DNA from 3 places in the Amycolatopsis albidoflavus genome. Region 2 is predicted to be linked to each of the others. Evidence: riboswitches for the same ligand, from Rfam matches in the RefSeq annotation. Region 2 holds a riboswitch; each other region holds the start of a gene.
What was found. A riboswitch is a leader RNA that binds a small molecule or an ion and turns the genes downstream of it on or off. The one in region 2 is predicted to bind S-adenosylmethionine.

Region 1: another riboswitch for S-adenosylmethionine. It lies ahead of ABD156_RS36610 (aminotransferase class V-fold PLP-dependent enzyme); the one in region 2 lies ahead of thrC (threonine synthase).
Region 3: another riboswitch for S-adenosylmethionine. It lies ahead of ABD156_RS28520 (methionine ABC transporter ATP-binding protein); the one in region 2 lies ahead of thrC (threonine synthase).

What each region holds. Positions count from the first base shown of each region.
Region 1 covers NZ_BAAAHV010000022.1:753,773-764,307, forward strand. The annotation lists gene ABD156_RS36595 (penicillin-binding transpeptidase domain-containing protein) at 1-833, shown strand, start outside; gene ABD156_RS36600 (ArsR/SmtB family transcription factor) at 882-1,577, shown strand; gene ABD156_RS36605 (potassium/proton antiporter) at 1,678-3,156, shown strand; SAM riboswitch class IV at 3,253-3,367, shown strand; gene ABD156_RS36610 (aminotransferase class V-fold PLP-dependent enzyme) at 3,408-4,739, shown strand; gene ABD156_RS36615 (hypothetical protein) at 5,027-5,500, opposite strand; gene lspA (signal peptidase II) at 5,599-6,207, shown strand; gene ABD156_RS36625 (RluA family pseudouridine synthase) at 6,204-7,130, shown strand; gene ABD156_RS36630 (AsnC family protein) at 7,127-8,074, opposite strand; gene ABD156_RS36640 (DUF885 domain-containing protein) at 9,257-10,535, shown strand, end outside.
Region 2 covers NZ_BAAAHV010000022.1:318,501-329,035, forward strand. The annotation lists gene ABD156_RS34585 (ComEC/Rec2 family competence protein) at 1-212, shown strand, start outside; gene thrC (threonine synthase) at 237-1,502, opposite strand; SAM riboswitch class I at 1,516-1,649, opposite strand; gene holA (DNA polymerase III subunit delta) at 1,781-2,752, shown strand; gene rpsT (30S ribosomal protein S20) at 2,926-3,186, opposite strand; gene ABD156_RS34605 (DMT family transporter) at 3,580-4,443, shown strand; gene ABD156_RS34610 (VOC family protein) at 4,466-4,840, shown strand; gene ABD156_RS34615 (class I SAM-dependent methyltransferase) at 4,837-5,448, opposite strand; gene lepA (translation elongation factor 4) at 5,565-7,415, shown strand; gene ABD156_RS34625 (Uma2 family endonuclease) at 7,537-8,103, shown strand; gene ABD156_RS34630 (pyridoxamine 5'-phosphate oxidase family protein) at 8,147-8,593, opposite strand; gene ABD156_RS34635 (NAD(P)H-dependent flavin oxidoreductase) at 8,654-9,703, shown strand; gene ABD156_RS34640 (amino acid permease) at 9,982-10,535, opposite strand, start outside.
Region 3 covers NZ_BAAAHV010000017.1:203,830-214,364, forward strand. The annotation lists gene ABD156_RS28510 (ABC-F family ATP-binding cassette domain-containing protein) at 1-1,268, opposite strand, end outside; gene ABD156_RS28515 (4-(cytidine 5'-diphospho)-2-C-methyl-D-erythritol kinase) at 1,311-2,279, opposite strand; gene ABD156_RS28520 (methionine ABC transporter ATP-binding protein) at 2,820-3,833, opposite strand; SAM riboswitch class I at 4,050-4,140, opposite strand; gene rsmA (16S rRNA (adenine(1518)-N(6)/adenine(1519)-N(6))-dimethyltransferase RsmA) at 4,720-5,562, opposite strand; gene ABD156_RS28530 (resuscitation-promoting factor) at 5,655-7,037, opposite strand; gene ABD156_RS28535 (TatD family hydrolase) at 7,465-8,289, opposite strand; gene metG (methionine--tRNA ligase) at 8,585-10,381, opposite strand; gene ABD156_RS28545 (PadR family transcriptional regulator) at 10,444-10,535, shown strand, end outside.

The sequences.
Region 1 (10,535 bases), 440 kb from region 2:
GGTATCGCGGCAAGGCGGTCCTCGTCGCGATCCAGCCGTCTTCCGGCGATTTGCTAGCGGTGGCGCAGAACAGCAACGTCACCAATGCGGCGTCGGCGTTCAGCGGCCAGTACGCGCCCGGCTCGACGTTCAAGATCGTCACCGCGACCGCGGCGCTGGAAGCGGGGCTGGTCACGCCGGATTCCTCGGTTCCGTGCCCGCTGACCGACCGGATCGGCACCCGCACGCTCTCCAACGAGGGTTTCGACCTCGGCACGACCACTGTGCACAAGGCGTTCGCGAAGTCCTGCAACACCACGTTCGCCCGGCTCGCGTCGCAGCTGCCCGCCGACGGGCTCGCGAAGGCGGCCACCCAGTTCGGCCTCAACGCCGACTTCGGGATCAGCGGCCTGTCCACCGAGCTGGGCCGCGTCGATCCCGCGGCGAACGCGGATGAGCAGGTCGAGGACGGCATCGGGCAGGGAAAGGTGCAGGTCAGCCCGATGGGAGCGGCGGTGATGGCGGCGACCGCGGCGTCCGGGCGCGCGGTCGTGCCGCGGCTGTGGGCGGACGGCACCAAGGTCAACACCGGCTACACCCCGCCGCCGGGCTCGGTGCTGTCGGCGTTGCGCGGGATGATGCGCGAGGTCGTCACCGGCGGCACGGCGACCGGGCTGTCGCACTCCGGCTCGGTGTTCGGCAAGACCGGCACCGCGCAGTTCGGCGACGGCGCGGAGGCGCACGGCTGGTTCGTCGGCTATCGCGGCGACTTGGCGTTCGCGGTCTTTCTGGAGGGGGCCAACGACTCCAAACCGGCCGTCTCGCTGGGCGCGAAGTTCCTCGACGCGCTGTAGCGGCTCAGTTCGGCCGCGGCCGAAGCGTCGCCGCTCTACCGTAGGAGCATGGAAACCGTCGCACTGGCCGAAGTCGCCGCCGTGCTCGCTGATCCGAGCCGCGCGACCATGTGCCTCGCGCTGCTCGACGGCCGCACGTGGACGGTCGGCGAACTGGCCGCAGCCGCGCGGATCGCGGTCTCGACGGCCAGCGAGCACGTGACACGGTTGGCCGAGGCCGGGTTCGTGGCCCGGGTGAAGCAGGGGCGGCACGCGTACGTCCGGCTCGCGAATCCGCGGGTTGCGGAGTTGATCGAGCATCTGGCGCAGCATGCCGAACTGAAACGGCCGTCCGGGCTGCGGACTTCGTTGCGGGTACAGCGATTGTCCTTCGCGCGCAGTTGTTACGACCATTTGGCGGGGACGCTCGGGGTCGCGTTGCGGGACGGGATGGTCGATCGGGGGCTGATCGACGTGTCGGACGGGCTCGCGCTCACCGACACCGGACGCGAGGTGCTGGCCTATCTCGGCGTGGCGGTCCCGGATCGGCCGCGCCGGCCGCTGCTGCGCGACTGTCTGGATTGGACAGAGCGGCGCGAGCACCTCGCCGGCGCGGTCCCGGCGGCGGTGCTGGAGCGAGCGGTCGAAGCGGGATGGCTGACCCGGGACCAGCAGCGCGCGGTCCGGGTTTTGCCGGGCGCGAGGGGACCGTTCGCCGCGCTCGGTGTCGATCTCGCGACGGTGAGTGCCGCCGAGGCGTCGTAACACACGTTGGTGGTCCCCCGCACCGGTGGTGCGCGCTCGGGAACCGGACACTGCCTCACTATTCTGGACGCCTGCGGGCGACCGGGAGGGAGGCGGGCGAATGGACGAGCTTCCCATGGTGCTGGGCGTCGGCGCGCTGGTTCTGGTCGTCTCGGTCGTCGCGGTGCGGGTGTCCATCCGGCTCGGATTCCCGTCGCTGCTGCTGTATCTCGGGATCGGCGTCGTGCTCGGCGAGGCCGGATTCGGCATCCGCTTCGACAATCCGGCGCTCACCCAGTCGCTCGGGCTCGCCGCGCTCGTCCTGATCCTCACCGAAGGCGGGCTCACCACGCGCTGGTCCGCGGTGAAACCCTCGCTGGGGCCCGGAATCCTGCTGTCCACAGTGGCCGTGGTGATCAGCATCGCGGTCACCGGCGCGGCTCTGCACTGGCTGCTCGGCCTCGACTGGCGGCTCGCCCTGCTGTGGGGTGCGGTCCTCGCGTCCACCGACGCCGCGGCGGTGTTCTCCGTGCTGCGCACCGCCGGGGTCGGCAAACGGCTCGTCGGCGCGCTGGAACTGGAATCCGGCATCAACGACGCGCCCGCCTACATCGCGGTCGTCGTGCTCGCGTCCGGCGAGGCGGTCGACTGGTCGCTGCCGCTGCTGGTGGTCTACGAGCTGCTCACCGGTCTCGTGCTCGGCCTCGCCTTCGGCTGGCTGGGCGCGCAGGCGCTGCGCCGGGCCGCGCTCCCGGCCACCGGTCTGTATCCGCTCGCCACGGTGGCGGTGTGCGTGCTCGCGTACTCCTCGGGGCAGCTCGCGCACGCGTCCGGCCTGCTCGCCACCTACGTCGCCGGCCTGGTGCTGGGGAACTCCAAGCTGCCGCACCGGTCGGACACCCTGTCGTTCGCCGAAGGGCTCGGCTGGCTCGCGCAGATCGGCTTGTTCGTGCTGCTCGGCCTTTTCGCGTCGCCGACCCGGCTGCTCGAAGCGCTGATTCCGGGCCTCGTCGCGGGCGCGGTGGTGCTGCTGCTCGCCCGGCCGCTGTCGGTGGTCCTGTCGCTGCTGCCGTTCCAATTGCCCTGGCGAGATCAGGCGTTCCTGTCCTGGGCCGGCCTTCGCGGCGCGGTGCCGATCGTGCTCGCGATGATCCCGCTGTCCGAAGGCGTGCCCGGCGCGCAACGGCTCGTGGACGCGGTTTTCGTGCTCGTCATCGTGCTCACCGTGCTGCAAGGCGCGACGCTCAGCCCGCTTGCGCGGATCCTCGGGCTCACGAAGGCGGCGCAGGCGCACGAGATCGAGGTCGACTCCGCGCCGCTCGACGAACTCGGCGCGGAACTGCTGCAAGTGCGCATCCAGAAGGGCTCGAAGCTGCACGGCGTGTACCTGTCGGAGCTGCGGCTGCCCGCCGGTGCGACGGTCAGTCTCGTGGTGCGCGGCGGTACGGGCTTCACGCCGCAGAAAACGAGCCGGTTGCAGGTCGAAGACCAGCTTCTGGTGGTCACGACCGCCGCCGACCGCGACGCGACCGAACGGCGGATCCGGGCGGTCGACCGGGCTGGCCGCCTCGCCCGCTGGCACGGGGAATCCGGGGCCTGATCCTTCTGTCCTTTGTGGACACTGCTTGTGACCGCTGTCTCAGATCACGAGACGGGGCTGGTTTCTTTCGCCGGTTGTCCGCTATCGTCGGTTTCAGGTCATGAGTGCCAGCGCGAAGCCCCGGCTTGCTGGCCGGCAACCCTCCTACCGCGGTGGGGTGCCCCGGGTGAGGACCAGGCCGGTCGCGCAGCGCGACGGGCAAGCGCGGGCCCCTCGCCGGGGGTCCCCCGGAACGCCGAGGAGGCGCCGTCATGACTCTCGCACTCGACCGGTCCACGGAAACTGTTGTTCCTGCCGTTCCCCCTGTGGCCGGTGCGTCGCTGCGGGTGCCGTTGGTGACGGGCGGCGACATCGGTTACGCCAATCTTGATCACGCGGCCAGCGCGCCTTGTCTGGACGCGGTCCGGTCGGCGGTGGACGAGTTTCTTCCCTGGTATGCCAGCGTGCATCGTGGTGCTGGGTTCGCTTCGCAGGTTTCTACGCGGTTGTACGAGCGGACTCGTGGTGTGTTGCGTCGGTTTGTGGACGCTCGTAGTGGGGATTCGGTGATCTTCACTCGCAATACGACTGATGCGTTCAATCTGCTGGCGAAAGCGTTGCCGCGTAAGACTTCTGTGGTTGTTTTCGACAGTGAGCACCATGCGGCGTTGCTGCCTTGGCGCGGGCCGAATGTCCGGCGGGTGCAGTTGCCGCGCACTCGGCTTGCTGCGGTGTCCGTTGTGGACGAAGCCCTGGCGGAATGTCCGCAGGGGCCTCGGTTGGTGGTTGTCGCTGGGGCGTCGAATGTGACTGGTGAGTTGTTGCCGGTGGCGGAGATTGCCGCGGTGGCTCGGAAGCATGGGGCTCGGGTGGCTCTTGACGCCGCGCAGTTGGCTCCGCATCGGCGGATTTCGTTGCGGGAGTTGGATGTCGACTACGTGGCGTTGTCCGGGCACAAGCTGTACGCGCCGTTCGGGGCTGGGGCGTTGGTCGGGCGCAGTGACTGGTTGCGGGCTGCTGAGCCGTATCTGGCCGGTGGTGGGGCGACCAAGCTGGTGACTGAGGAAGCTGTCGTGTGGAACAGCGGCGAGGAGCGGCACGAGGCTGGGTCGCCTAATACCGTTGGGGTGTATGCGTTGGGGGTGGCTTGCGAGCAGTTGGCGGCGCAGTGGGAGGCCATCGGGGCGCATGAGGCTGCATTGCTGGAGCGGTTGCGCAAGGGGCTGGCCGGGCTGCCTGGGTGTGCCGAGTTGCGGTTCTTTGACGCGCCGGTGGATCGGGTTGGCACGGTGAGTTTTGTTGTCGACGGGTTTGAGCCTGGGTGGCTGGCGGCGGTGTTGTCGGCTGAGTACGGGATTGGGGTGCGGGACGGGGCGTTCTGCGCTCATGTGGCTGCTCGGCGGTTGATTCGCGAGGCCGGCGGCGAGGGGCAGCAGGCGGTTCGGGTGAGTCTCGGGTTGGGGAGTACCGAGGAGCACGTGGACCGGTTGGTGCTGGCTTTGCGGCAGATCGTGGCTCGGGGAGCTCGGTGGGAGTACGCGAAGGTTGACGGGCGGTGGGCGCCGGTGGGGGATACTCGGGAGTTGCCGGGGTTTTGTGTTTGATTAGGCCGGTTTGCGGGTGCCGGTTTGCGGGTGCCGGGGTGGTGGGGCCGGGTTTCGGGGGTTGCTCACCAAGCTGTGTTTTTGGCGTCGGCTCCGCCGCCGCGGGCGGGATCGCTTTTAAGCCGGCGTTTGGGGGCTGCCCGGCGTGAGGGGCCTTCGGCCTGTCACGCCGGGCAGCCCCCAAACGCCGGCGCGATCCCGCGTGGTGGGCAAGTTGGGTTTGCCCGGCTGGGTGTTGGCAAGTTGGGTTTGCTGGGCTGGGTGTGGTCGAGTTGGGGTTGCCGGGTCTAGGGGTGGGCTAGTTGGGCGTTGCAGGCTGAGTGGATTGCTTCTTTGATTTGCTCTTCCGGGCGGCCCCAGGGCTGGTCCCATTCTTCGTCCAGCATCCAGGCTTGCGCTAGCGGCAGGTTGACGACGCTGTCGGAGTAGTTGGTGCGGACGATGATGGTGTGCAGGTCGTTCAGCAGGGCGCGTTCGGTTAGGTGGCCGTTCAGGAGCAGTTGGGCCAGGTGGGTGAAGGCTGTTTGGGCTGCGTCGGCTGGGGTGGGGATGGGGGTGTGGCAGTCGGCTAGGGCGGACTGTTGCACGTCGTGGATTTCCCGCGGTTCGGTGTGGGAGAGGCCTGCCAGGTGGCGTAGGTGTTCGCCGTCCTCTCCCTCGGCTAGCCAGTGGGCTGCCCACAGGGGGAGGTCGTTCGTGGGGGAGAGGTCCAGGGCGATCCAGGCGGCGGCTACGGCGGGGGCGGGGATCTCGGCGGGCATGCAGTGAGGATGGCGGGGAGGGGCGCGGCGAGACGACTGAATTTGGGTCCGGGACTGCCGCTGTGACCTGGTTGGGCGCGGTTGTGGACAATGGGGGTGTGAGCACCGATCCTTCGCCGTCCGAATCCGAGGTCGAGCCGTCTGCGGAACCGCCTGAGCAGGGGGCTGCCGAGGAAAGCGCGCCGCTGCCCAAACGGCGGGTCTGGGTGGTGTTCGCGGTCGCGGCGCTGCTGTGGGCGATCGACCTGCTCACGAAGAACCTCGTGGTCGCCAATCTCGAGGGCAAAGAGCCCAAGCCGATCCTCGGCGGGCTGATCTACCTGCAGGTCATCCGCAATCCGGGTGCCGCGTTCTCGATGGCGACCGGCATGACCTGGGTGCTCGCGCTGGTCGCGACCGGCGTCGTGATCGCCATCGTGTGGATCTCGCGCAGGCTGCGCTCGGTCGGCTGGGCGATCGGCCTCGGGCTCGTGCTCGCCGGCGCGCTCGGCAACCTCACCGACCGGTTCTTCCGCGAGCCCGGACCGCTGCGCGGGCACGTCGTGGACTTCATCTCCGCGTTCGCGCCCAACGGGCAGGGCTTCGCGATCTTCAACATCGCCGACTCCGCAATTTGCGTCGGCGGCGCGCTGATCGTGCTGCTGTCCCTGCTCGGCAAGGACTACGACGGCACCACCACCCGTGGCAAGAAGAAGGAATCCGAGTGAGCGCGCGCATGCTGCCCGTCCCCGACGGGCTCGACGGGATGCGCGTCGACGCCGGGCTCGCCAAACTGCTCGGGCTCTCCCGCACCGTCGTCGCGGACCTCGCGGCAGCGGGCGACGTGCTCCTCGACGGGCATCCCGCGGGCAAATCGGACCGGCTGTCCGCGGGCGGGCTGCTCGAGGTGACGCTGCCGGAACCGGAACGTCCGGCGGAAATCGTCGCGGAGCCGGTCGACGGCATGAAGATCCTGCACGATGACGACGACATCGTGGTGATCTCGAAACCGGTCGGCGTCGCCGTGCACCCCAGCCCCGGCTGGACCGGCCCGACGGTCGTCGGCGGACTCGCCGCGGCCGGGCTGCGCATCTCGACGTCCGGCGCGGCCGAGCGACAGGGCGTCGTGCACCGGCTCGACGCGGGCACCACCGGGGTGATGGTGGTGGCCAAGAGCGAGCACGCGTACACCGTGCTGAAGCGTGCGTTCAAGGAACGGACCGTCGATAAGGGCTACCACGCCGTGGTGCAGGGCCACCCCGACCCGACGCGCGGCACCATCGACGCCCCGATCGACCGCCATCCGCGGCACGACTACAAGTTCGCGGTCGTCGCGGGCGGACGGCCGAGCGTCACGCACTACGAGGTGGTCGAGGCGTTCCGGGCGGCTTCGCTGGCGCACGTGAAGCTGGAAACCGGGCGCACCCACCAGATCCGCGTGCACTTCTCCGCGCTGCGCCACCCGTGCGCTGGGGACCTGACCTACGGAGCGGACCCGGTGCTGGCCCGGAAGCTCGGCCTGACGCGGCAGTGGCTGCATGCGCGGACGCTGGGTTTCGCGCATCCGGCGGACGGCCGATGGGTGGAGTTCGAGGCGGAGTACCCGGACGATCTGGCCAGTGCGCTGGAGATCCTGCGGGACGGGAACTAGCTGACCGCCCAGGTCAAGGTGCGCTCGTCCGGCTCAGGACGCGGGCTCCAGCGCACCGAGACCACCCGCGTCGCGGTCGGAAGGACGTAGACGGTGTGCCCGCCGAGCGTCTCGCCCGGCTGCACGCCGATCTTGTGCGGCGGCCGTGACGTCAGCGAAACCGGGGCTTTCGCAATGGCCTCGCCGCTGTCGGTGACCAGTTCGAGATAGTTGTCCGGCAGCGAGGCGAACGGAATCGGCCCCCGATTGGTGATCTCGGTGTGGACGACAACCGAGCGCTCGCCGTCCTCGAGCCGGTAGCCGGCCGCGCCGAACAGGAAGTCGGCGGGATCCTGGACTTCCAGCAGTTGCACGGAAAGCTGTTCCCCTTCGAGCCCCTGCGACTGCATCGTCTCGCCGATCCGCCCCTGCTTCGCCGGTGCGGCGGCGGGCTTCGGGTCGTCGCCGCGGGCCCAGGAAGCGGTCTGCGGGACGCCCCACGTGCTGACGGCCGGGTCCGGAGCCGGGTACGGCCCGGACTGTCCATTGTAGACGTTCGCAGGGGCGGGCATTCCGGTCTGCGCGGGGGAATAGGCGCCGGACATCCCCGGGATCCCGTTGGGCACAGGGGGATACGCACCCGAAATCCCGGCCGGTCCGGGGGCGTACGCGCCGGACACTCCCGGTGCCGCGGCGGGAATCCCGGGCGGGTAGGCGCCGGTAGTCCCGGGGCCGGGCATGCCGGGCTGCCCCGGCGAACCTGGCCCGGTCACGGGAATCCCGGTGTGCCCCGGTGGGTACGCGCCGGAGGTTCCCGGTCCGGGCATGCCGTGCTGCCCTGGCGGATGCGGGCCGGAGGTCCCGGGACTGGGCATGCCGTGCTGGCCCGGCGGATGCGGGCCGGAGGTCCCGGGACCGGGCATGCCGTGCTGGCCTGCCGGATGCGGGCCGGAATGCCCCGGCATCCCGGGCGATTCGTGTATCCCGGCCTGCCCTGGCGAGTGCGGACCGGACGCGCCGGGAGAGCCGCCCGGCATACCCGGAGGCGGTGCCATCCCGGCCAACCCGCCCGAGGCCGGAATCCCGGACGACGCCGGGCCGCTGGGCATCGGCGTCCCGGGCGGACCGGAGGGTGCGGCAGGTCCGGACGGCATAGATCCCGGTGCCGAAGCGGGGCTGGACGGCATCGAGCCGGGCATCCGGGAAGCCCCCTGCACCGGCGCGGCGGGGAACGGCACCGACCCGGGCCCGCCGCCCGGATACCCCGGAGCCTGCGGACGCTGCCACGAAGCCTGAGCCCCCGAAATCGCGGCACGAAGACCGTTGGGGTCGCTTTCGACCCCGACCAGCAGCGGCAACCCGCTGCCGGACAGCGCGACCAGCCGGTACGCGACCTCCCGCGGATCCATCCCGACCTTCGCCGCCAGCTCGTGCACAGCCCCCTTGCCCAGCTCGGCGAGCGCGGCGAGCAGGCGGATGTCGGCGGGATCGGTCACGGCCACTCCGGCAACGCTACCGCCTCGCCCGCCGGACCCGGCCGCACCACCGCGCCCGGCGTGCCCCGCGCCACCGCGCCGGATAGCTGAACACCGCTGGCCGGGGAGCCTGGCGGGGTTGTGTCTCCGGGGAGCGGCCGACGCGGAACCGGCGCCCGCGCCCGGCGTGCCTCGCGCCGGATAGCTGAACACCGCTGGCCGGGCAGCCTCGCGGGTCGTGCCTGCGGGGAGCGGCCGACGCGGAACCGGCGCCCGCGCCCGGCGTGCCTCGCGCCGGATAGCCGAACACCGCTGGCCGGGGAGCCTGGCGGGTCGTGCCTCCAGAGCGCAGCTGACGCGGAACCGGCCCCGCCCACCCTCTCCGCGTCCCTGCCCCGGCCAGGGGCGGCGCCCTTCCCGCTTCCCACGCGCCCGAGCGGCGACAACCGGCCGAGGCCCGAGACGCGGAACCGGCCCCCGCAACGAACCGCGTGCCGAAGCCGCCTCCCTCCCAGCCCCCTGACCAGCTCCTCCGCAACGCCCCAGGTTCCACGGCCCGGAACGTTCCTGCGCCCGGAAGAAGGCCGTCGCCCCGGGACACGGGCGTCGTCGCCCCCGTCTCGATTAGGGTCGGAATCGCACCTTCTCCGCCTACCCTGGGGGTCACCGCCGATGTCCGTCGTTTCCGATCTCGCCGACGAGCTCGTCGAGGCGTCGTTCGACCACGAACCGCTCGACGCCGCCATTCTCGGCATCCGGCCGGACGCGCCGGGGCTCGGCGATCCGTCGGCCGCGGCGGAGGCGGCGTTCCGCGCGAAGCTCGCCGGCATCCGGGAGCGCGCCGAGGCGATCGACCCGGCCGGGCTCGACGCCGCCGATCGCGTCACTCGCGACGTCCTGCTCAGCTCCGTCGACGGAAACCTCGACCGGATGGACAGCCGGGTCGTCGACTTCACCGTCACCGACCTCTTCGTCGGCCCCGCCTCCGGGCTCCTGTCCGCGCTGCCGATGGTCACCGTCACCGCCGAAACCTCCGAGGCGCATCTCGGCAGGCTCAGCGAGATCCCCGAGTACCTCCGCGCGGTCGCGCAACGCCACCGCGACGGGATCGCCGCCGGTCTCCTGCCGATCGAACGCCTGGTCAAGGCCGCGATCGCGCACCTCGACCGCTACCTGGCCGAGCCCGAAAACGACCCGCTGCTGCGCCAGCCCGCCCCGGACGAGGGCTTCGCCGTCCGCCGCGAGCAGATCCTCCGCGAGGTCGCCCGGCCGGGCTTCCGCGAGTACCGCGACTTCCTCGAGGCCGAGGTCCTCCCGCACAGCCGCCCGGACGACAAGGGCGGCGTCTCCTGGCTCCCCGGCGGCGACGAGATCTACGCCCGCCTCGCCCGCACCCACACCACCAGCAACCGCACCCCGCAGGAGCTGCACGACACCGGCCTCGCGGTGATCGCCGGCCAGGTCGAGCAGTACCAGGCCCTCGGCGAGCGCGTGTTCGGCACCCGCGAGCTGCCGGAGATCTTCGAGCGGCTGCGCACCGACCCGAAGCTCCGCTGGACGAGCGCCGAAGACCTCCTCGAAACCGCCCGCACGGCGATTTCCCGCGCCGAGGCCGAGGCGCCGAACTGGTTCGGCCACATCCCGCAGCACCCGTGGACCGTCGAGGCGGTGCCGGAGGATTCCGCGCCCGGCGCGCCCCCGGCGTACTACATGCCGCCCGCCGCCGACGGGTCCCGGCCGGGCGTCTACTTCGCCAACACCCACCAGTCCACCGAGCGGTTCCGGCACACCGCCGAGGTCATCGCGTTCCACGAGGCGATCCCGGGCCACCACTTCCAGCTCAGCACCGCGCTCGACCTCACCGATCTGCCGCTGCTGCGCCGCGTCGGCAACTTCACCGCGTACGCCGAGGGCTGGGGCCTCTACACCGAGCGCCTCGCCGACGAGATGG
Region 2 (10,535 bases):
AGTTCCTCGCGGCGGTGCGGCCGCGCACGGCGCTGATCAGTGTCGGCGCGGGCAACGGGTACGGACATCCGAGCAAGTCCACAGTGGACGTTCTCGGCACGATGGGAGTGCTGGTCACCCGGACCGATATCGACGGCGACACCGCCGTTCTGCCCGCGGGAAACGGACCGGCGGTCGCGCGCCGAGGCGAGCCGCGGGGTCCGCCGAGGTAAGGCGGCGGACCCCGGGCCGGCGGGTCAGTAGCCGAGCGCCTTGGCGACGGCTGCGGCGGACGGCGGCACGGTGGCCTTCGGGCCGATGTGGTTCTCGACCGCGTCGAGGGTCTTCAGACCGTCACCGGTGATGAGGAGGACGGTTTCGGCGTCCGGGTCGAGCTTGCCGGTTTCGACGAGCTTCTTCGCGGTCGCCACGGTGACGCCGCCCGCGGTCTCGGTGAAGATGCCTTCGGTGCGCGCGAGCAGCCGGATGCCTTCGACCACCTCTTCGTCGGTGACGTCCTCGATCGCGCCGCCGGTGCGGTTGACCACGTCGAGCACGTACGGACCGTCGGCCGGGTTCCCGATCGCGAGCGAGCGGGCGATCGTGTCCGGCTTCACCGGCTGGACCACGTCGTGGCCGTTGCGGTACGCGGTGGAGACCGGCGAGCAACCGGTGGCCTGCGCGCCGAACACCTTGTACGGGCTGGCGTCCACGAGACCGAGCTGGCCCAGCTCGCGGAAACCCTTGTCCACCTTGGTGAGCTGGGAACCGGAGGCGATCGGCACGACGATCTGCTCGGGAATGCGCCAGCCGAGCTGCTCGGCGACCTCGTAGGCGAGCGTCTTCGAGCCCTCGGAGTAGTACGGGCGGACGTTGACGTTCACGAACGCCCACTTCGGGTGCTCGCCGGCCAGTTCGGTGGCGAGCCGGTTCACGTCGTCGTAGTTGCCGTCGACGGCGATCAGGTCGCCGTCGTAGACCGCGGTGGTGAGGATCTTCGCGCGCTCGAGGTTCTTCGGGATCAGCACGACCGACCGCCAGCCGGCGCGGGCCGCGGCGGCCGCGGTCGCGTTGGCCAGGTTGCCGGTCGAGGGACACGCGAGGACCTCGAAGCCGAACTCGCGCGCGGCCGCGAGCGCGACGGCGACCACGCGGTCCTTGAACGAGTGCGTCGGGTTGCCGGTGTCGTCCTTGACCCACACGCTCTTGAGGCCGAGCTCCTTCGCGAGCCGGTCGGCGCGCACGAGCCTGGTACAGCCGGGTTCGGTGTTCGGGGTCTCCTCGACGGTCGAGGGGACGGGAAGGAGTTTCTTGTAACGCCAGATGTTGCGCGGGCCCGCCTCGATGTCCTCGCGGCGGACGCGGCCGAAGTCGTAGGCGACCTCGAGCGGCGAGAAGTCTTCGGCGGAGACGAATTCCGGAGCGAGCGGCTGCCGGTGCCCTTCTTCCTTCGACACCAGTTCGACGGCCGGACCGAGGTCGATCGTCTTGTTGGCGGAGGTGGCGCTGAGGGCTGCAGTCATCGCGAGGTTCCTTTCCTCATCTGCCCCGCCGAAGCGGGCCGGAATTGGCACCGTGGTCGTCAGCTATCCCGCGATCGCGGGATGACAGGCTGTACGCCGGTTGCCGGGGCTTCGTCGGGCCGTTCCCTCTGCCCCTCTGGATGAGCGGTATTCGGTTGTCGGAGCGCCGGTGGGCGCGTCCTCGGCTACACCGTACGACATCCCGATCAGCTCGTGCCACGGAGGCGGCCCACATCACCGGGGCGGACGGCCCGGCGGCCGGGTGAGAGGATGACGAGGTGACCACCGCACCCGCGCCGCTGCACCTCGTCACGGGCGAGGAAGAACTGCTCATCGAACGGGCTGTGCGAGCTTCCCTCGACGCGGCCAAGGCCGCGGACCCGACGGCGGACCTCACGCGGACGCGGGTGTCCGATCTCACACCGCCCGTCCTGGCTGAGCTGGTCAGCCCGTCATTGTTCGCCGAAGGGCGCGTGATCGTGCTGGAGTCGGCGCAGGACATCTCGCAGGAGCTGTCCGACGCCGTCCTGGCGTACGTGAAGGCGCCGGCCGACGGCATCGTCCTCGTGGTCGTGCACAGCGGCGGCGGGCGGAGCAAGGCCGCGAAGGCCCTGCCGGGCGCGTTGAAAAAGGCGGGCGCGGAGATCACCGAATGCCCGAAGCTCACCAAGCCGGCCGAGCGGGAGGCGTTCGTCCGCAACGAGGTGCGGCGCGCGGGCGGCAAGATCGACGGCGCGGGCCTGCTGGCGCTGCTCGACTCGGTCGGCTCGGACCTGCGCGAACTGTCCTCGGCGGCGACGCAGCTGGTCGCCGACACCGGGGGAGTCATCGACGAGCAGGCGGTCCGCCGCTACCACACCGGACGCGCCGACGTGACCGGCTTCGCGGTCGCGGAGAAGGCCGTCGCGGGAGATCGGGCGGCTGCGATGGAGTCGCTGCAGTGGGCGATGCAGCTGGGCGTTCCGCACGTCCTGGTGGCCGACGCGCTAGCTGACGCGGTCCGCACGATCGCTCGCGTGTCCGCCGCCGGCCGCGGCAACCCGAACCAGATGGCGGGCGAACTGGGCATGCCGCCGTGGAAGATCCGCAAGGCGCAGGGCCAGTCGCGCGGCTGGGGCCAGGACGGCCTGGCGACCGCGATGCGCGTCGTGGCGCGGCTGAACGCCGAGGTCAAAGGTGCGGCGGCCGATGCGAACTACGCCCTGCAGCGCGCGGTCCTCGAGGTGGTCGCGGCCAAGGGAGACCGCTGACGCTCCGGCGAAATGCGGCTCTGACCGGCTGCGGCGTTCGGTTCCGCCGCACGCCATGATGACCGCTGGCTAAGAGGTGCGGTCAGCCGTCATCGGTGCAAGGTAATCCGCGATTCCCGGACACGGAAAAGGCCCGGCAGCCGAAGCCGCCGGGCCTTCCGGAAAGACTGCGCTCAGAGCTGGTTCGCGCGCTTCGCGAGAGCCGACTTCTTGTTCGCGGCCTGGTTGGCGTGGATGACGCCCTTGGTGACGGCCTTGTCGAGCTTGCGAGCAGCGTCGCGCTGCAGTTCGAGGGCCTTGTCCTTGTCACCGGCTTCGGCGGCCTCGCGGAACTTGCGGATCGCGGTCTTCACCGAGGACCGGATCGCCAGGTTGCGCTGCCGCGCCTTCTCGTTGGTGTCGATGCGCTTGACCTGCGACTTGATGTTGGCCATGGAGGCGTTCCTCTTTCACTCGGTGAAGGTCGCTGCCGCGTTCGCGTGGCTCCGGATCAGTCCCGAGGGACTGCCGGGTTTCCTCCCTGACGGAATGCCGCACGGCAACAATCGAAAATCTTAACAGCCCTGCTCGCGGCCCTGGAACGGGCCCCGGAGCCGATAACCGTTCGGCATCCCGCCCGCGTCTCCGTTACGGTGGATTTCGGTAGTGCCTAGGGTTCCGTCGCCTGCCCGTGGTCCCGCAGAGCGGGTCGCGAAGACAACGAGGGCGGGCGGGACTGGTCCGAGCGGCACCTTCGGCGGGACACCGAGCCCTGCCGTTCATCTGACGGGACAAAAGCCTGGAGGACCCGGTCTTCAGCATGCGCTGAAAACCTGAAAGGGTCCCGGATGAACACCACTGCCCTCGCCATGGTTCTCGTCGCCGCGGTCGTGCACGCCGTGTGGAACCTCGCCGCCAAACGGGTTTCCGGCGGCGGTCCGCGATTCGTCTGGCTGTACTACACGGTTTCCGCGGTCGCGATGCTCCCGGTGATCGCGGTCGCGCTCGCCGTCGAACCCGAACGTCCACAGTGGACTTGGCTGCTCGCCGCACTGGTCACCGCGGTCCTGCATGTGATGTACGGGATCGTGCTGCAGCGCGGCTACGAGGTCGGCGACCTGTCGATCGTCTACCCGCTGGCCCGTGGCACCGGACCGCTGGTGTCGGTGCTCGTGGCCGTCACAGTTCTCGGCGAACGGCCGGGCGTGCTTGGGCTGGTCGGCGCCTTCCTTGTCATCGCCGGCGTCCTGGTGATCAGCCTCGGCGGCAGCACCGGCGACGCCAAAGCCCGCCGCGCCGGGGTGTTCTACGGCGTCGCCACCGGAGCGGTCATCGCGGCTTACACGCTCTGGGACGCGCACTCGGTCACGTCGCTCGGAGTGTCCCCGCTCGTCTACTTCGGCGGCAGCGCGATCGGCGAGTGCGTCCTGCTCACGCCGACTGTCGCCCGCGGCCGGTCCGAGATCAAGCGGCTGTGGCGCGACCACCGGCGCGAGGTGCTGATCGTCGGACTGGCCTCGCCGGTCAGCTACCTGCTGGTCCTGTACGCCCTGCGGATCGCGCCGGTCAGCCTCGTCGCGCCGGCGCGCGAACTGTCGATCGTCTTCGGCGGGGTTGCCGCCTGGCTCGTGCTCCGCGAGCGCAACGCGGTCCGCCGGCTCGCCGGGTCGCTGGTGGTGCTGGCCGGGATCGCTGCGATTGCGGTCGCCTGAGCCGCTCAGGTAGGCAGGACCCATGGACGTACTGAGCAGCCGGGTGCTGATCCACCCCCGCGACCACGACGTGTCCACCGCGTTCTACCGGGACGCCCTCGGCCTCGCGATCGAGCGCGAGTTCCCTGGTGGCACGCGGTTTTTCGCCGGCGGCGGTTCGATCGAGGTGGTCGGCAGCGGCGAAGAAGGACCCGGGCCGGACGTCAATCTGTTCCTGCAGGTCCGCGATCTCCCGGCGACCCTGGCCGAATTGGCCGGACGCGGGGTCGAACCGGTGCGCGAGGCTCGTCGCGAACCGTGGGGCACCGACGAGGCGTGGATCGCCGACCCGGACGGGTTGCGGATCGTCCTCGTCGAGGTCCCGGAGGACCACCCATTGCGTCGCGACAAGCGCTAGCTCGGTTTCACGGCTCGGAGCTGGGCGGCGAGCGGGGCGAACCCCGGCGGGTCCCAGGTCCAGGTCTGCAGGTCAGTGAATCCCGCGGCGGCGGCTTCGTCGGCCAACTGGTGCCGGGTCACCGGAAGCCACTTCTCGTGCGCCGAGAGCAGCAGGCGTCCGCCTGGCCGCAGCACCCGGAACAACTCGGCGAAGCCCGCCGCGCGGTCTTCCCAAAGCTGGACGTTGTTCACGGTCAGCACGACGTCCGCGGACGCGTCCGCACAGCCAGTCTGAGCCGCGCTGCCCGCGCGCACCTCGGCGCGGTCGCCGCAGCGGTCCGTGCACAGGTCGCGCATCTGAGGGGAGGGTTCGACGCCGATCACCTCGCCGGCGAGTTTGCTCGCCGCGTCGAGGCCGATCCCCGGACCAGGGCCGATGACGAGAACGGTCTCGTCCGGTTCGAGGCGGGCGAGGTCGACGACGCGGTGCTCGGTCGCGGCGTTGCTGACCGCCATCAGCTTGCCGCCGAGCCTGCCCAGCAAGCCGCTGGGGTGGCCGAAAGCCCGGTCGAGCGCGGCGTCGAGGACGCCGGGGCCGGGCGGCGAGGGGGAGGGTGAAGTGGTCATGCTTCGAGGTCATCACGAGACGCGCGGGGCCGCATCGGGGATGACCCCCACCCGCACCCGGAGGTCCATGGGACGATGGGGTACGGACATCCCCCACCATCCCGAGGACAGCCCGAGTGACAGCGCCCAAGACGTTCGCCGACACCACCTTCACGCCGCCGGAGTTGATCCGCAACTTCTGCATCATCGCCCACATCGACCACGGCAAGTCGACGCTGGCGGACCGGATGCTGCAGCTCACCGGCGTCGTCGAGGAGCGAGCCATGCGCGCGCAGTACCTCGACCGCATGGACATCGAGCGGGAACGCGGCATCACGATCAAGGCCCAGAACGTCCGGCTGCCGTGGCAGGTCGACGGGCAGGACCACGTGCTGCACCTGATCGACACGCCCGGCCACGTCGACTTCACGTACGAGGTCTCGCGGGCGCTCGAGGCGTGCGAGGGCGCGATCCTGCTGGTCGACGCCGCGCAGGGGATCGAGGCGCAGACGCTCGCGAACCTGTACCTCGCGCTCGAGAACGACCTGCACATCATCCCGGTGCTGAACAAGATCGACCTGCCCTCGGCGGACCCGGAGAAGTACGCGGCGGAGATCGCGCACATCATCGGCTGCGAGCCCTCGGACGTGCTGCGCGTGTCGGCCAAGACCGGCATGGGCGTGACCGAGCTGCTGGACGAATGCGTGCGTCAGGTCCCGCCGCCGGTCGGCGACGCGGACGCGCCCGCCCGCGCGATGATCTTCGACTCGGTCTACGACACCTACCGCGGCGTCGTGACGTACATCCGCGTAGTGGACGGCAAGATCACGCCGCGCGAGAAGATCAAGATGATGTCCACCGGGGCGACGCACGAACTGCTCGAGGTCGGGATCATCTCGCCGGAGCCGAAGGCCAGCAAGGGACTCGGCGTCGGCGAGGTCGGCTACCTGATCACCGGCGTGAAGGACGTGCGCCAGTCGAAGGTCGGCGACACTGTGACGTCCGAGCGGCACGGCGCGACGGAACCGCTGGCCGGCTACCGCGAACCGAAGCCGATGGTGTTCTCCGGCCTGTACCCGGTGGACGGCTCGGACTACCCGGAACTGCGCGAGGCGCTGGAGAAGCTGCAGCTCAACGACGCCGCGCTGACCTACGAGCCGGAAACGTCGGTCGCACTGGGCTTCGGCTTCCGCTGCGGCTTCCTCGGCCTGCTGCACCTGGAAATCACCCGGGACCGGCTGGAGCGCGAGTTCGGCCTGGACCTGATTTCCACCGCGCCGAACGTGGTGTACCGCGTGGTGCTGGAGGACCGCAGCGAGGTGATCGTCACGAACCCCTCGGACTGGCCGGGCGGGCTCAAGATCTCCGAGGTGCACGAGCCGGTGTCGAAGGTGAGCATCCTGGCGCCGTCGGAATTCGTGGGCACGATCATGGAGCTGTGCCAGGCGAAGCGCGGCAACCTGCTGGGCATGGATTACCTGTCCGAGGACCGCGTCGAACTGCGCTACACGATCCCGCTGGCGGAGATCATCTTCGACTTCTTCGACACGCTGAAGTCGCGCACGCGTGGTTACGCGTCGCTGGACTACGAGGAGTCCGGCGAGCAGGTGGCGGACCTGGTGAAGGTCGACATCCTGCTGCAGGGCGAGACGGTGGACGCGTTCTCCGCGATCGTGCACAAGGACGCCGCTTACACGTACGGAAACCGCATGGCGACGCGCCTGCGCGAGCTGATTCCGCGGCAGCAGTTCGAGGTCCCGATCCAGGCGGCGATCGGTTCCCGGATCATCGCGCGCGAAACGATCCGCGCCATCCGCAAGGACGTGCTGGCCAAATGCTACGGCGGTGACATCTCGCGGAAGCGGAAACTGCTGGAGAAGCAGAAGGAAGGCAAGAAGCGGATGAAGACCGTCGGCCGGGTGGAGGTGCCGCAGGAAGCGTTCGTCGCGGCCCTGTCCACTGAGGACAACGGGAAGAACAAGAAGTAGGTTCCACCTTCGGGTGAACGGCGGCTCCGGGTTTCCCGGAGCCGCCGTTTTTGTCGGTGGGGGCTGGTGTTCTCAATTGCGGACAGAGACTCTCTGGCGCGAACAGGGAAAGGAGAGCGGCATGACGGTCATGACGGGCATCGAGTATCCGCCCGGGTCGGGCCCCATGACGGTGCACGACCTCGAGGGGATGCCGCGGGATGGCCGCCGTTGCGAACTCATCGACGGGACACTCCTCGTGAGCCCCGCGCCAGGTCTGAGACACCAGACCATCGGCTACCGGCTGTACGGCGTGCTCGATGCGGCCTGTCCGGAAGAATTGTTCGTCGTCGGCGCGCCGTTCGCGGTGCACGTGGGCGATCGGATAGAGCTGCAGCCGGATGTGCTGGTAGGACGGACCGAGGATTTCACTGCCAAGGATCTGCCCGTGCCGCCGGTGCTTGCGGTCGGGGTGCTGTCGCCGAGCACGTCGATTCACGACCTGAACACCAAGAAGGCGCTCTACGAACGGCTGGGCGTCCCGAGCTACTGGGTGATCGACCCGGTGACCGCCGAACTGGCCGTGTTCGAACTGGACGAGGACGGTCGCTATCGCCAGGTCGCCAAGGCGGCGGGTGCCGAGGTTTTCGAAGCACAGCGGCCGTTCTCGGTCCGGGTGGTGCCCGAAGAGTTGATCGGAAGGAGCTGATCTGTTCCGGTTGAGTCGCCCGGATATCGTGCGGCGAAGGCGGTCAGCCGTTCCCGATGATCTTGCCCACCTCCACGAACACCGCGGCTCGGCGTTCGGCGGCCATCACCCGGTCGTACTCCGCCCAGTCGTCGTGGGTGCCGGTGGCGGCGCGGAACACCTCGCGCAGCAGGGGCGGGAGGTCGGCGGCCGGGAAGGACGGGTCGGGGTCGTCCGGGCCGATCAGGCGGACCGGGCCGGTTGCCGAGAGCCAGCGCCAGCCGCGGCGGAACGTTACGGTCGCGTGGCCGTTGCGGCGCAGCAGCGCGAGCTTGTGCGCACCGCCGACGGCGACGAAGCCCACGCTCGGCTTGCCGGTCACCGGGTCGTTCAGGATGCCCGCGTTCACCACGGACGCGTGCACGGTGCCGTCGGCGCGGGTCGTGGCCACGGTGGCGAGGCCGTTCTCCTCCACGGTCAGCGCGCGGAGCTGTTCCAGGGTTGCCGTCATGCTCTTCTGCAACGCGGCGGCTGCCCGGCGCATTTCCGGTGCGGCACTAGGCTCGGGGACATGTTCGATGATCTCGAGTTCCCGGTGATCGCGGCGCCGATGGCGGGCGGGCCGACGACTCCGCAGCTGGTCGGTGCCGTCACGGGCGCGGGCGGGTTCGGTTTCCTCGCCGCCGGCTATCTCAGCCCGGAGACGCTCGACGCCCAGATCGCGCACACCGCCGACCTCACCGGCGGCCGGTTCGGCGTCAACCTGTTCGTCCCCGGCGGCCGGTCGGTGGCCGACCTCGCCGCGCACCGCGAACGGTTGCTCGCCGAGGCCGTGCGCTACAGCGTCGAACTCGGCGACCCGGTCTGGGACGACGACGAGTACCCGGCGAAGCTCGATCTCGTCGTGCGGCACCGGGTTCCGGTGGTGTCATTCACGTTCGGCGCGCCGACGTCCGCCGAGGTGCAGCGGATTCACGAAGCCGGCGGCAAGGTCGCGGTCACCGTCACGAATCCGGAGGAAGCCGACCTCGCTGCCGCGCGCGGAGCGGACGCGCTGGTCGTGCAGGGCTTCGAGGCCGGCGGGCATCGCGGTCTGTTCACCGACGACCCGAGCAACCCTGCCGGCGGCGAGGAGTACGGCCTGCTCGCGCTGCTGCGGTTGCTCGGCGCGCGCACGAGCCTGCCGTTGATCGCGGCCGGGGGACTGGTGAACGGTGCCGACATCGCGGCGGTGCTGGCGGCCGGGGCGTCGGCGGCGCAGCTGGGCACGGCCTTCCTGCTCGCGACGGAAGCCGGCACTGGCGACACCCAGCGGCGTGCGCTCGCCGAGGCTGGTCGGGCAACGGCGTTCACACGTGCGTTCAGCGGACGCCCGGCGCGGGGCATGGTGAACCGCGTCCTGAGCGACCTCTCCGCGAACGCGCCCGCCGCGTACCCGCAGCTGCACCACCTGAGCAAACCGGTCCGCGCGGCGGCAGGGAAAGCTGGTGACCCGGAGGCGATGTCGTTGTGGGCTGGGCAGACGTATCAGCTCGCCAGTGACGGCTCAGCGGCCTCGATCGTGGCCCGGCTCCGCACGGAGGCGAAGGCCGCGGCGGAACGGCTCGACCGGTTGCGCTGAGGCTTCCGGCGGGCCGAGAAGGGCTTATGTGGTGGTGGCGCGCCTCGAACAGTCGCGGTGATGTGGTTGCGCGCGGTATTGGAAGAGCTGTCGCAACGAGGTTTCCGGCGAGTGCGATGTGCGCGAGCGGCCCGAGATGCTGCCCGATTACGCAGGAAAGACGACCTCATCGGAGCGGCGGCGGCATTGCCCCAGGTGCACGCCAGTGGATCGCCAACAGGGCCAAAGAAAAATGCGGGGGACACCGCGATGGCGTCCCCCGCATCAAAAGCCCAGCATCAGTCCGAAGTGGACTTCACCCCGCCGGCATCCCCGTCCCCGGAGCCAGCGGCCTCGCCACGCTCCATCGCCGAATGCCGTTTGCTGTAGGAGAAGTAGATCACCATCCCGATCGCGAACCAGATCGCGAAGCGCAGCCAGGTTTCCGGCTTCAGGAACGTGATCAGCCAGATCGAGAAGATCACCCCGATGATCGGCACCACCGGCATGCCCGGCGTCTTGAACGTGCGCGGCAGTTCAGGACGCTTGTAGCGCAGCACGATCACCGCGATGCACACGACCACGAAGGCCAGCAGGATGCCGATGTTCGTCAGCTCCGCGGCCTCGCCGATCGGCAGCACGCCGGCGATCAGTGCGGACGCGGCGCCAAGGATCCAGGTGATGCGCGAAGGGACCTTCTTCACCGGGTGGGTCTTCGCGAACCACTTCGGCAGCAGGCCGTCGCGGCTCATCGAATAGCCCACGCGGGTCGCGCCCAGCAGGAAGGTGAACAGCACCGTCAGGATGCCGATGATCGCGCCTACCGCGATGATCGCGCCCAGCCAGCCGAGGC
Region 3 (10,535 bases), on a different contig from region 2:
TCGGCCATCAGCAACCGGCACAGCTGCAGCCGGCGACGTTCGCCGCCGGAGAGGTCGCCGACCGGCGTCCACTGGCGGGCGGCCGGGAAGCCGAGCTTCTCGCCGAGCTGCGACGCGGTCATCTCCTGCTTGCCGAACACGACGCGGCCCGAGATCTGCTCGATCGCTTGCAGCACCCGGAGATCCGCGGGCAGATCGTCGAGTTCCTGGCGCAGGTGCGCGAGCGCGACCGTCTTGCCCTGCACGCGCCGTCCGGTCGGCGATTCGACGTCGCCGCCCAGCAGTTTCAGCAGCGTGGTCTTGCCGGAGCCGTTCACGCCGACGAGACCGATCCGATCGCCGGGGCCGATCCGCCACGTGACGTGGTCGAGCAGCGTCCGGTCGCCGACCTTGAGCGATGCGTCTTCCAGCTCCAGCACGGTCTTGCCTAGCCGGCGTTTCGCGAACGCCATCAGCTCCACGGAATCGCGCAGCGGCGGCACATCCGCGATCAACGCTTCGGCGGCCTCGACGCGGTAGCGCGGCTTCGACGAACGCGCCTGCGGGCCACGCCGCAGCCACGCCAATTCCTTGCGTGCCAGGTTCTGCCGCTTCTCCTCCGCGGTCGCGGCGAGGCGGGCGCGTTCGGCGCGCGCGAAAATCCAGTCGGCGTAACCGCCTTCGTACTGCTCGACCCGGCCGTTCGCGACCTCCCAGGTGAGGCTCGCGACGGTGTCGAGGAACCACCGGTCGTGCGTCACGACCACGACCGCGATCCGGCGGCCCAGCAGGTGATCGGCGAGCCAGCGCACGCCTTCGACGTCGAGGTGGTTAGTGGGCTCGTCGAGCACCACCAGGTCCAGCTCGCCAGTCAGCGCGGCGGCCAGCGCGACGCGTCGGCGTTCGCCGCCGGACAGGTTCGCGGTCGGGGTGTCGAGGCCGATCGCGGTGATGCCCAGGCCGTCCACAATGGACCGGACACGCGCGTCGGCGGCCCATTCGTGTTCGGCTCCGTAACGCTGCAGCACCACATCGCCGACCGTGCTGCCCGCCGGCAGTTCCGTACGCTGGGTGACGACGGCCATCCGCAGGTCGCGCACCTGGCTCACCCGGCCGGAATCCGGCTCGCTCAGTCCGGAAAGGACTTCGAGCAGCGTCGTCTTGCCGCCGCCGTTGAGCCCGACGACGCCGATGCGCTGCCCCTCGGCGACGCCGAGGGAAACGTTGTCCAGCAACGGCTTCACGCCGTAGGACTTGCTCACCGATTCCAGGTTGACCAGGTTGGCCATCCGGATCCTTTCCACTGTGGACTGTTGATTCAAGCTGGGGTTTCAGGCGTGCACGCGCGGCGGCGCGTTGCGCGGCGCGTCGTCGCCGCCGACCACCCGCGCCCCGGGCACCGGGCCGTGCGCGACCCGGACCGTCCGGCACACTCCCGCGCCGGACAGCTCCGCGGCCACCTCGACCGCGGTTTCCGCGTCGGAGCACAGGAAGGCGCACGTGGGCCCGGAGCCGGACACGCATCCGGCCAGCGCTCCCGCGTTCACTCCGGCGCGCAGCGTGCGGCGCAAACCGGGCCGCAGCGACACCGCGGCCGCCTGCAAGTCATTGCCGAGCAGCAGGGCAAGCTGGCGAGGATCCCCCGACGCGAGCGCCTCTACGACCGGAGTGTGCGACCCGATCCGCGGCGGCTTCCCATCGGCGCGCAGCCGGTCGAGCTCGCCGAACACCTTGGGCGTGGACAGGCCTTCCTCGTCGAAGGCGAGCACCCAGTGGAACGTGTGCCGCGCGAGCACCGGCACGAGCTGCTCGCCGCGGCCGGTGCCGAGCGCAGTGCCGCCGTAGAGCGCGAAGGGCACGTCGCTGCCCAGGCTCCCGGCGATGGTGGCCAGCTCGTCGCGGGTGATGTCGAGCTTCCACAGCGACGAGAGCCCGACCAGCGCCGCCGCCGCGTCCGCGCTCCCGCCCGCCATGCCGCCGGCGACCGGAATGCCCTTGCGCAGCACGATTCGCACCTTCGGCGCATCCGCGTCCGGCCGTCCGGAGTAGGAGGCCAGCTCGCACGCCGCGCGCCAGGCGAGGTTGGTGCCGTCGGTGGGCACCGTGCGCTCCCCCTCGCCGTACACCTCAAGCCCAGGCTCGTCGGCGGCCGCGACGGTCACCTCGTCGGTGAGCGAAAGCGCCTGGAAGACAGTGACCAGCTCGTGAAACCCGTCCGCCCGCAGGTCCCCCACGGCCAGGTGCAGGTTGACCTTGGCCGGGACCCGGACGGTGACTGGAGGCGGAACGACTGCGAGCACCCGTCCAGCCTACGTGGCACCGCCCCGCCAAGGCTCACCAGGAGAAAAACCCGCCCAGATTTCACGACGGACTTCAGGACACCCGTCCCAACAGTCCGGACACCCGCCCCAAAAAACTGGCCCCGGTGACAACTCCGCGACGGCGAATGCCACACCCGCAAACGCCGCACCCTTCCCCCGCGCCACCCCCACAGACCTCCGGACCGCGCCCGCGCAGATCATCCCCACGCCGCAGATCGCGTTGGCAGCAGCGGTGACGGTGGCGGTGACGGTGGCGAAAAATCAACCACCTCACAAAAACCCTCAATGCGGACCTGGACCACAACGCGGGATCGCGCCGACGTTTGGGGGCTGCCCGGCGTGACAGGCCGAAGGCCCCTCACGCCGGGCAGCCCCCAAACGTCGGCTTAAAAGCGATCCCGCCCGCGACGGCGGAGCCGGCGCCAAAAACACAGCTGGTGACCTGCCCCACCAACCCAACCACCACGGGCCGCCCCATACCCGGAGCGGCCCGCGAACGCCTTACGTCAAACCAAAACCTCAAGCCGCCACAACACTCTGCGGCCCACGAACCACCTGACTAACAAACGCCCCCCGATCAGAAATCCACGACAGCGCAGCCTCAGCCCGCTCCCCGCGCACCCCCAACCGGAACCGAGCGATCGGCGTATCCCCAATACGAGTGAGGCCACCCCCAATAGTGGCAAGTTCGACATCGAAGCGACTAGCCGCCTCAGGCAGCAACGCACCCACCGACGCAAACCCGATCAGCACGACGTCGACCGCGCGGTCGTACTTCGCGGACTGGGTGCGCGAGGTCTCGATCGACGGCAGCACCGCCTGCGCGGTCCAGCTGTCCGGCGTCGAGATCAGGTCGAGCACCGTGCCGCGTTCGACGATCGCGCCGTTGTCGAGCACCGCGACGTCGTCGCAGACCCGGCGGACGACGTCGGCGTCCGGCGTGGTGACGACGACCGTCACGCCCAGTTCGGCGCGCGCCCGGTCGAGCACGGCGAGCACCGCGCCGGCGTCTTCCGCCGAAACCCCGGCGGTCGGGTCGTCGGCGAGCAGCACGGCCGGTCCGGCGGCGAGCGCCTTGGCGACCGCGACCCGGCGGAGCTGGCCGTCGGTGAGTTCTTCCGGCTTTTGCGCGGCGCGCGGGGTGAGGCCGACCAGGTCGAGCAGCGAGCCGACGCGGCTGCGCCGCTGCGGGCCGTCGACGCCGAGCTGTTCCAGCGGGCTGGCGATGTTGCCCGCGATGGTGCGCTCGGCGAGCAGCTCCGATTTGGTCCCGACGACACCGAGCTGGCGGCGGATCTCCCGCAGCCGCTTGCCGTCCAGCGTCGCGGTGTTGAGGCCGTCGAGCCGCACGACGCCGCGGTCGGGGCGCTCCTGCAGCGCGATGCAACGGGCGAGGGTCGACTTGCCGGAGCCGGACGGACCCACGATCCCGAACAGCGAGCCGGCTTGCACGTCAACGCTCACGTCGCGCAGCGCGGCGACACGATTTCCGTGGAAGGGAAAGGACTTGGACACGTTTTCGACAGTGATCACGAAAGGGCTCCAGGCATACGAGGCGCGGCGCCGGATCCGGGCGCGCCAAGGCGTCATCGAATTACCGTCCACAGTGGACGGCGCAAGAAACTGCGGGAAAAACGATCAGGCGATGACCATGGAGCGTTGACACGCACATACCGAGCGGCGACCTTCGTCGACTACGCGCCGGCGGGTCAGCAGGAGCGGGCGGGTGACCCTCTTCATCGAAAACAGCCTCCATCGGTCCTGGCGGTAGCACCTGCCCTGCGGAGGGTGGTTGCTGCGACTTCGGCGAGCCAGGTCTCTCAGTCGCTCGGGATGGACGCTTTCGAGTAAAGCCGATCCCATTGGCTGAACGCAAGCGCGTTGGTGCAGATCACACGTCTGGTGGTGCCCGCATATCGGAACACGGCGTCCAAGACCCGGAAACCCGGAACCTCGGTCCCCGAACATTGCCCCGACCTGCGGAACCCTCGCTCCGGCGGCGGGCGGCGAACTAGTTCGTTCCACTGTGGACGATCAAGAATCTTTGTGGAACAAGAGTTTTCCCGTTGTCAAGTGACCGGTGGCCGCGGGCTTCGAGGCCGGGGGCCGCGGGCCCGCGACCGGGTCGAGATAGGTCAGCGGAGCGAAGCACCTCGAACCGGCGTCGCTGAACAATCCGGTCCGGGGAGCAATCAAGCTCCCCCGAATGCCATGGCCTTGACGAGCCGCCCGTCACAGGTAACCGGCCATCTCAGCCGCCATCGCGCGATGACCGAGAGTAGCTACGAGACCTCGGAATGATCCACGATCAGCGACGACGCGAGATCATCAGGCCACGCACCGAAATCGAAGCCCCGCTCCCGGAATACCCGCCACGCCGCCGCAGTTGGACGTCACAAGCGAGCGCCGTGGGAGGGGGTCAGTTTCCGGCAGCCGCGATCCGCGCGAACGCGTGCACGTCGAGCTGCTCCCCGCGCGTCTTCGGGTCGATCCCCGCTTCGGCGAGCAACTCACCGGCCCGCTCCGCGGAACCGGCCCACCCGGCGAGCGCGGCCCGCAAAGTCTTGCGCCGCTGCGAAAACGCCGCGTCGACCACCGCGAACAACCGCGCGCGATCCACCCCGGACACCGGGTCGGTCCGGGTGAACGACACCAGCGCGGAATCGACGTTCGGCACCGGCCAGAACACCGCGCGCGGCACGGCGGCGACTTTGCGCGCCGGTCCGTACCAAGCGAGCTTCACGCTCGGCACGCCGTAAGTCCGGCTGCCCGGCCCGGCCGCCATCCGATCGGCGACCTCGGTCTGGACCATCACGAGTCCGCTGCGCAGCGACGGCAACTCGGCCAGCAGGTGCAGCACCACCGGTACCGCGACGTTGTACGGCAGGTTCGCCACGATCGACACCGGCTCAGCCGGAAGATCGGCGGCCCGCACACGCAACGCGTCGGCACCGACGACGGTCAGCCGCTCCGCTGCCTCCGGGGCGCGCTCGGCGACGGTCTGCGGCAGGCGGGCGGCCAGCACCGGATCGATCTCCACGGCGACGACCTGAGCGCCGGCGGCGAGCAGGCCCAGCGTCAGCGACCCGAGACCGGGCCCGACCTCCAGCACGACGTCCCCCGGCCGCACGCCGCCGAGTTCGACGATGCGGCGGACCGTGTTGGGGTCGTGCACGAAGTTCTGCCCGAGCTTCTTCGTGGGCCGGACGTCGAGTTCGTCGGCCAGCCCGCGGATTTCGGCAGGCCCCAGCAGTTCCACCACCGCACGAGCCTACCCAGCGACGACGCAGCGGACGAAAACAGGCGGCCGGGAGCGCGAGGCTCCCGGCCGCCTGCCGGAAAATCAGAGAGTGCTCAGGCCTTGTAGCCGCAACCCCAGGCGCTGTAGCCGCCGCGCGCGTCGCGCACCTTCTCGGCGGTCGCGATCTGCTGCTCGCGGGTGGCCTTGTCGGCCGTCGGCGCGTACTGCGTGCCGCCGTAAGCCGCCCAGGTCTGCTTGTCGAACTGGAGGCCGCCGTAGTAGCCGTTGCCGGTGTTGATGGACCAGTTGCCGCCCGACTCGCACTGCGCGATGCGGTCCCACACGCCGGTGTCGCCGATGGCCGGGGCCGGCGGCTTCTTGGTGCCGACCTTGATGATCTTGGCCTTGGCCTCGACCAGGGTCTTCTCCGAGATCTGCTCGCGCGAGATCTCTTCGCCGTTCTTCTTGGTGACCTTGTAGGTCACGAGCTTCTTGCCCGGCGTGCCCGGGTCGTCGACGCTCTGCTGGCCCTGCAGCTGCGTCGGGTCGTCGACCTTCTGCACCTCGGGGTCGATGGTCTCTTCCTGGTTGACCATCGACACGCCCATGCGGCTGACGTGGACCTCGGCACCGTTCTTCAGGCTGACGTCGAGGCCGCCGTCGATCGCGTCGTCCGGGCCGAGGTTCAGCTTCAGGTCGGAGACGAACTCCTTGGTGGTCACCGCGTTGGTGCTCACCTGGCGGGGCGCGTTGGTGCCGTCGAAGAGCGTGATGTGCTTGAGGGTCTTGACCTGGACGGTCGAGCCCTCCAGCGGCAGTTCGCCGGACGACGGCATCGACGTCCACGCGCCCTGGGAAAGCATGCTGCCCATGCCGAGCTGGTTCATGGCCTCGCCGAGCGAGGTCGCCCGGACCCAGGAGGGCCGCGACACACCGTCCACGACGAGGTTCAGCTGACGGCCGCGCTCGAGCTTGATGACGCCGCCGTCGCCGACCGCCGCCTGCGGCGAGGGCGAAAGCGCGTCGTGCTCGCCGACCGAGAGGCCCGCGTCCTTGAGGACGTCGCCGACGGTGCCGCCGAAGCTGTGCACGGTCTGCTGGTGGCCGTCGACGTCGACGGTGATGCTCTTGTTCATCGCGAGCGCCGCCGCGCCGCCACCGCCGACGGTGACCAGCAGCGACAGCACCGCGCCCTTGAGGAAGCGGCGCTTCCAGGTCTTGGTGGCCTCGCGCAGCCCTTCCTCGACCGCGGCCTTCTTGGCCTGCGGGGAAGCGGTGCGGTCTTCCTCCACCTCGTCCGGGAGGACGAGCGGCGGAAGCATCGTGGTTTCCGCGTTGATGAGGCGGATCAGCTCGTCGACGTCGACGTCGATTTCCGACATCAGCATGTCGGCGTCCGGGCCCAGCGCGGCGAGCACGTCCTGCTCGGTCACGCGGAGCTCGTCGGAGAAGTCAAGCTGCCCGTAGGCGGTGTCTTCGAGCTCGCGGTCGAGCACGGCCACCGAGGACGGGGAGGAGGAGAAATACGCCGTACCCGCGTCAAGACGCGAGTCATCCTGCCGACTACCAGTCACCGGGTCGTTCCCTTTCCCAAGACATCGCGCGTGTTTCGCGCGTCGTCCTTCGTTCGCGACGCACCCTCGGGCGCGCCTCTCAAGTCCGACACCCCCAGCCAGCGCCATCGTCACGGTCCCAGGTCGTACCAACCCCGGTTCCGCTTCCCCGACGTGCACTGACGTGACTGGTGGGCGTATCAGCCGGCTCCGCTGCGCGGAACCGACCGGCACGATCACGGGACAGTAACGGGTGTTGGCAGGTTGCGCAAACACCCCCCGGAGTGTCGTGACTTGCGTCACTCATCAGGTGGACGAATGCACGGTCTCGAATGTCGCAATCCGTGCAAGCCGTTGTGACACTGAGGAATCAGGCGGGCAGCCGGTATGCGCGTTCAGCAGTGGTCCGGACCGCTTCGGCCACCTCGTGGACCGCTTCGCCGCGCAGAGCCGCGAGGTACCGGACGGTGTAAGCGGTGCAATACGGCTCGTTCGGCCGCCCACGGTAGGGATGAGGCGTCAGAAACGGCGCGTCAGTCTCAGCGAGGAACTGCCCACGCGGCACGATGCGCGCGGCCTCATGCAGCCCGCGCGCGTTCTTAAAGGTGACCGTGCCCGCGAAGGACAAGATGTAGCCCTTGTCGATACAGCGGCGCGCGATGTGCTCGTCGCCAGAGAAACAGTGGAAGACGACCGTCTCGGGCGCGCCTTCCTCGTCGAGGATGCGAAGCACGTCCTCGTGCGCGTCGCGATCGTGGATCATCAGCGCCTTGCCAAGCCGCTTCGCGAGATCGATGTGCCACCGGAAGGCAGCCTGCTGCGCATCGTGCGGCGAGTAGTCCCAGTAGTAATCGAGCCCCGTCTCGCCGACCGCGACCACGCGCTCCCCCCGCGCCAACCGCTCCACTTCGGACTGTTCGGCGACCCCGAATTCCTTGGCGCGCGTGGGATGAATAGCCACCGCAGCAAACACCCGCGAGTCCCACGTGGACGCTCCGGACGCCCACCGAGCAGCAGCAAGATCGTCCGCAACAGTGACAACCCGCGCAACCCCAGCCCGCTCAGCCCGGTCGACCATCGCGGCAACATCAGCCGCAGTCTCCGCCCCACAGGCGTCGAGATGAGTGTGCGCGTCAACCACCGTCACCGGCAGCCGATCAGGAATCGGCGGAAGTTCGCGCTTCTCGTCACCCATGACACCCAAGCTACTGCGCCCCAAGCCACCAAGGACGTGAGGGGAACCCTGAGGGACTCTGAGTCCCTCAGGGTTCCCCTCACGGCACTAAACCGCAGCCCGCGCACCCAACCATGGAGGCACCCACCCCGCCCCCAACCCCGATCCGAAGCCGCCCTGCGGTTCGGGGGTGCTTGTCAAGGCATCTTTCCCGCCTTGACAAGCACCCCCGAACCGTCAGCACAATGAACCTTCGGGGTGGTGGCCCCCACTCAGGCGCAATGTCGCCGCCAGGCGACGAGCCGAACGCGAGACCTCAGTCAGTCACGATCGGAGCCCACTCGGGCCCAGTCTCCCCCAACTTCGGATCCAGCTTCGTAAACAACGGAGTCGGCTTCTCCAACGGCCGCCCAACCTCAACCGGCTGAGACTCCCACTTAGCCTGCTCACCGGCGTAATCCCCGGTCAGAATCGGATTAACCCGCCCAGGCAAATCCAGATCCTCGACCTCCTGAAGCTCAGGCTGAGCAGCCCAAACCCCAGTCCCGCCAAGCGCCTCGTGCACCTTCTGCGCCGAATGCGGCAGGAACGGCGTCAGCAACGTGTTCGCGTCCGAAACCACCTGCAACGCCGTGTGCAACACAGCATCCCGCCGGTCCGGATCCTCCTTGAGCTTCCAAGGCTCCTGATCCGACAGATACCGGTTAGCCGCCGTAACCACCCGCATCGCCTCAGCCGCGGCCAACTTGAACCGCGACCGCGCAAGATGCCCGCCAGCCGTCTCAAACGCCTGCCGAGACAACGCCTTCAGCTCCTCGTCCGCGGGCGCGGGCGCAGTCGGAGCCGGAATCGCCCCATTGTTCTTGTGCGCCATAGAAATCGACCGGTTCACGAGGTTGCCCCACTCGTTGGCCAGCTCGAAGTTCGTCCGCCGAACGAACTCGTCCCACGTGAAGTCCGTGTCCTGAGTCTCCGGACCGGCCACCGAGATGAAGTACCGCAGCGCGTCCGGCCCGAACTCCCGCAGGAAGTCGTGCACGTAAATAACGGTCCCCCGGGACGTGGAGAACTTCGACCCGCTCATGGTGAGGAACTCGCTGGACACGATCTCGTCCGGCAGGTGGAGCTTGCCGTACTTGCCCGCCTCGCCGCCGCGGTCGCCGTCGCCGTTCTGGCCGAGCAGCAGCGCGGGCCAGATCTGGGCGTGGAAGGTGATGTTGTCCTTGCCCATGAAGTAGTAGGCGCGCGCGTCGGCGTTGGCCCACCACTCCTGCCACGCGTCCGGCGTGCCGTTGCGGCGCGCCCACTCGACACTCGCGGAGAAGTAGCCGATGACCGCGTCGAACCAGACGTAGAACCGCTTGAGCGGCTGGTCGCGCCAGCCGTCCAGCGGGATCTTGACGCCCCAGTCGAGGTCGCGGGTGATCGGCCGCGGCCGCATGTCGTCGATCAGGTTGCGGGTGAAGTTGAGGACGTTCGGCCGCCAGTCGGTCTTGGTGCCGAGCCAGTCGCCGAGGGTTTTGGTGAACGCCGGCAGGTCGAGGAAGTAGTGCTCGGTCTCGACGAACTTCGGTGTCTCGCCGTTGATCCGCGACTTCGGGTTGATCAGCTCCGCGGCGTCGAGCTGGTTGCCGCAGTTGTCGCACTGGTCGCCGCGCGCGCCGTCGTAGCCGCAGATCGGGCAGGTGCCCTCGATGTAGCGGTCGGGCAGCGTGCGTCCGGTGGACGGGCTGATCGCGCCGCGCGTGGTCTTCGGGACGACGTAGCCGTTGCGGTTGAGCGCGAGGAAGATTTCCTGCGTCACCGCGGCGTGGTTGCCGGTGGTGGTGCGGGTGAACAGGTCGTAGGAGAGGCCGAGGCCGCGCAGGTCCTCGTCGATCTGGCGGGTGTACTTGTCCGCGGTCTGCTGCGGGGTCATCCCCTCTTTGTCCGCCTGGACGGTGATCGGCGTGCCGTGTTCGTCGGTCCCGGACACCATGAGCACCCGGTTGCCGGCCATTCGCTGGTAGCGGGAGAAGACGTCGGACGGGACGCCGAATCCGGACACGTGGCCGATGTGGCGGGGGCCGTTGGCGTAGGGCCAGGCCACCGCGGTCAACACAGGGGTGCTCATACCTGTTTAGCCTACGGATGCGCTCCAGTGCGTTTCGTGGTGGTCGGGGAAGGGAGAGCCGGTTGTCGGCGACGCGTCTGCTGGTGCTCGGGGTCGTGCGGATGTTCGGCCGCGCGCACGGCTATCAGGTGCGCCGCGAACTGCTGTCGTGGTC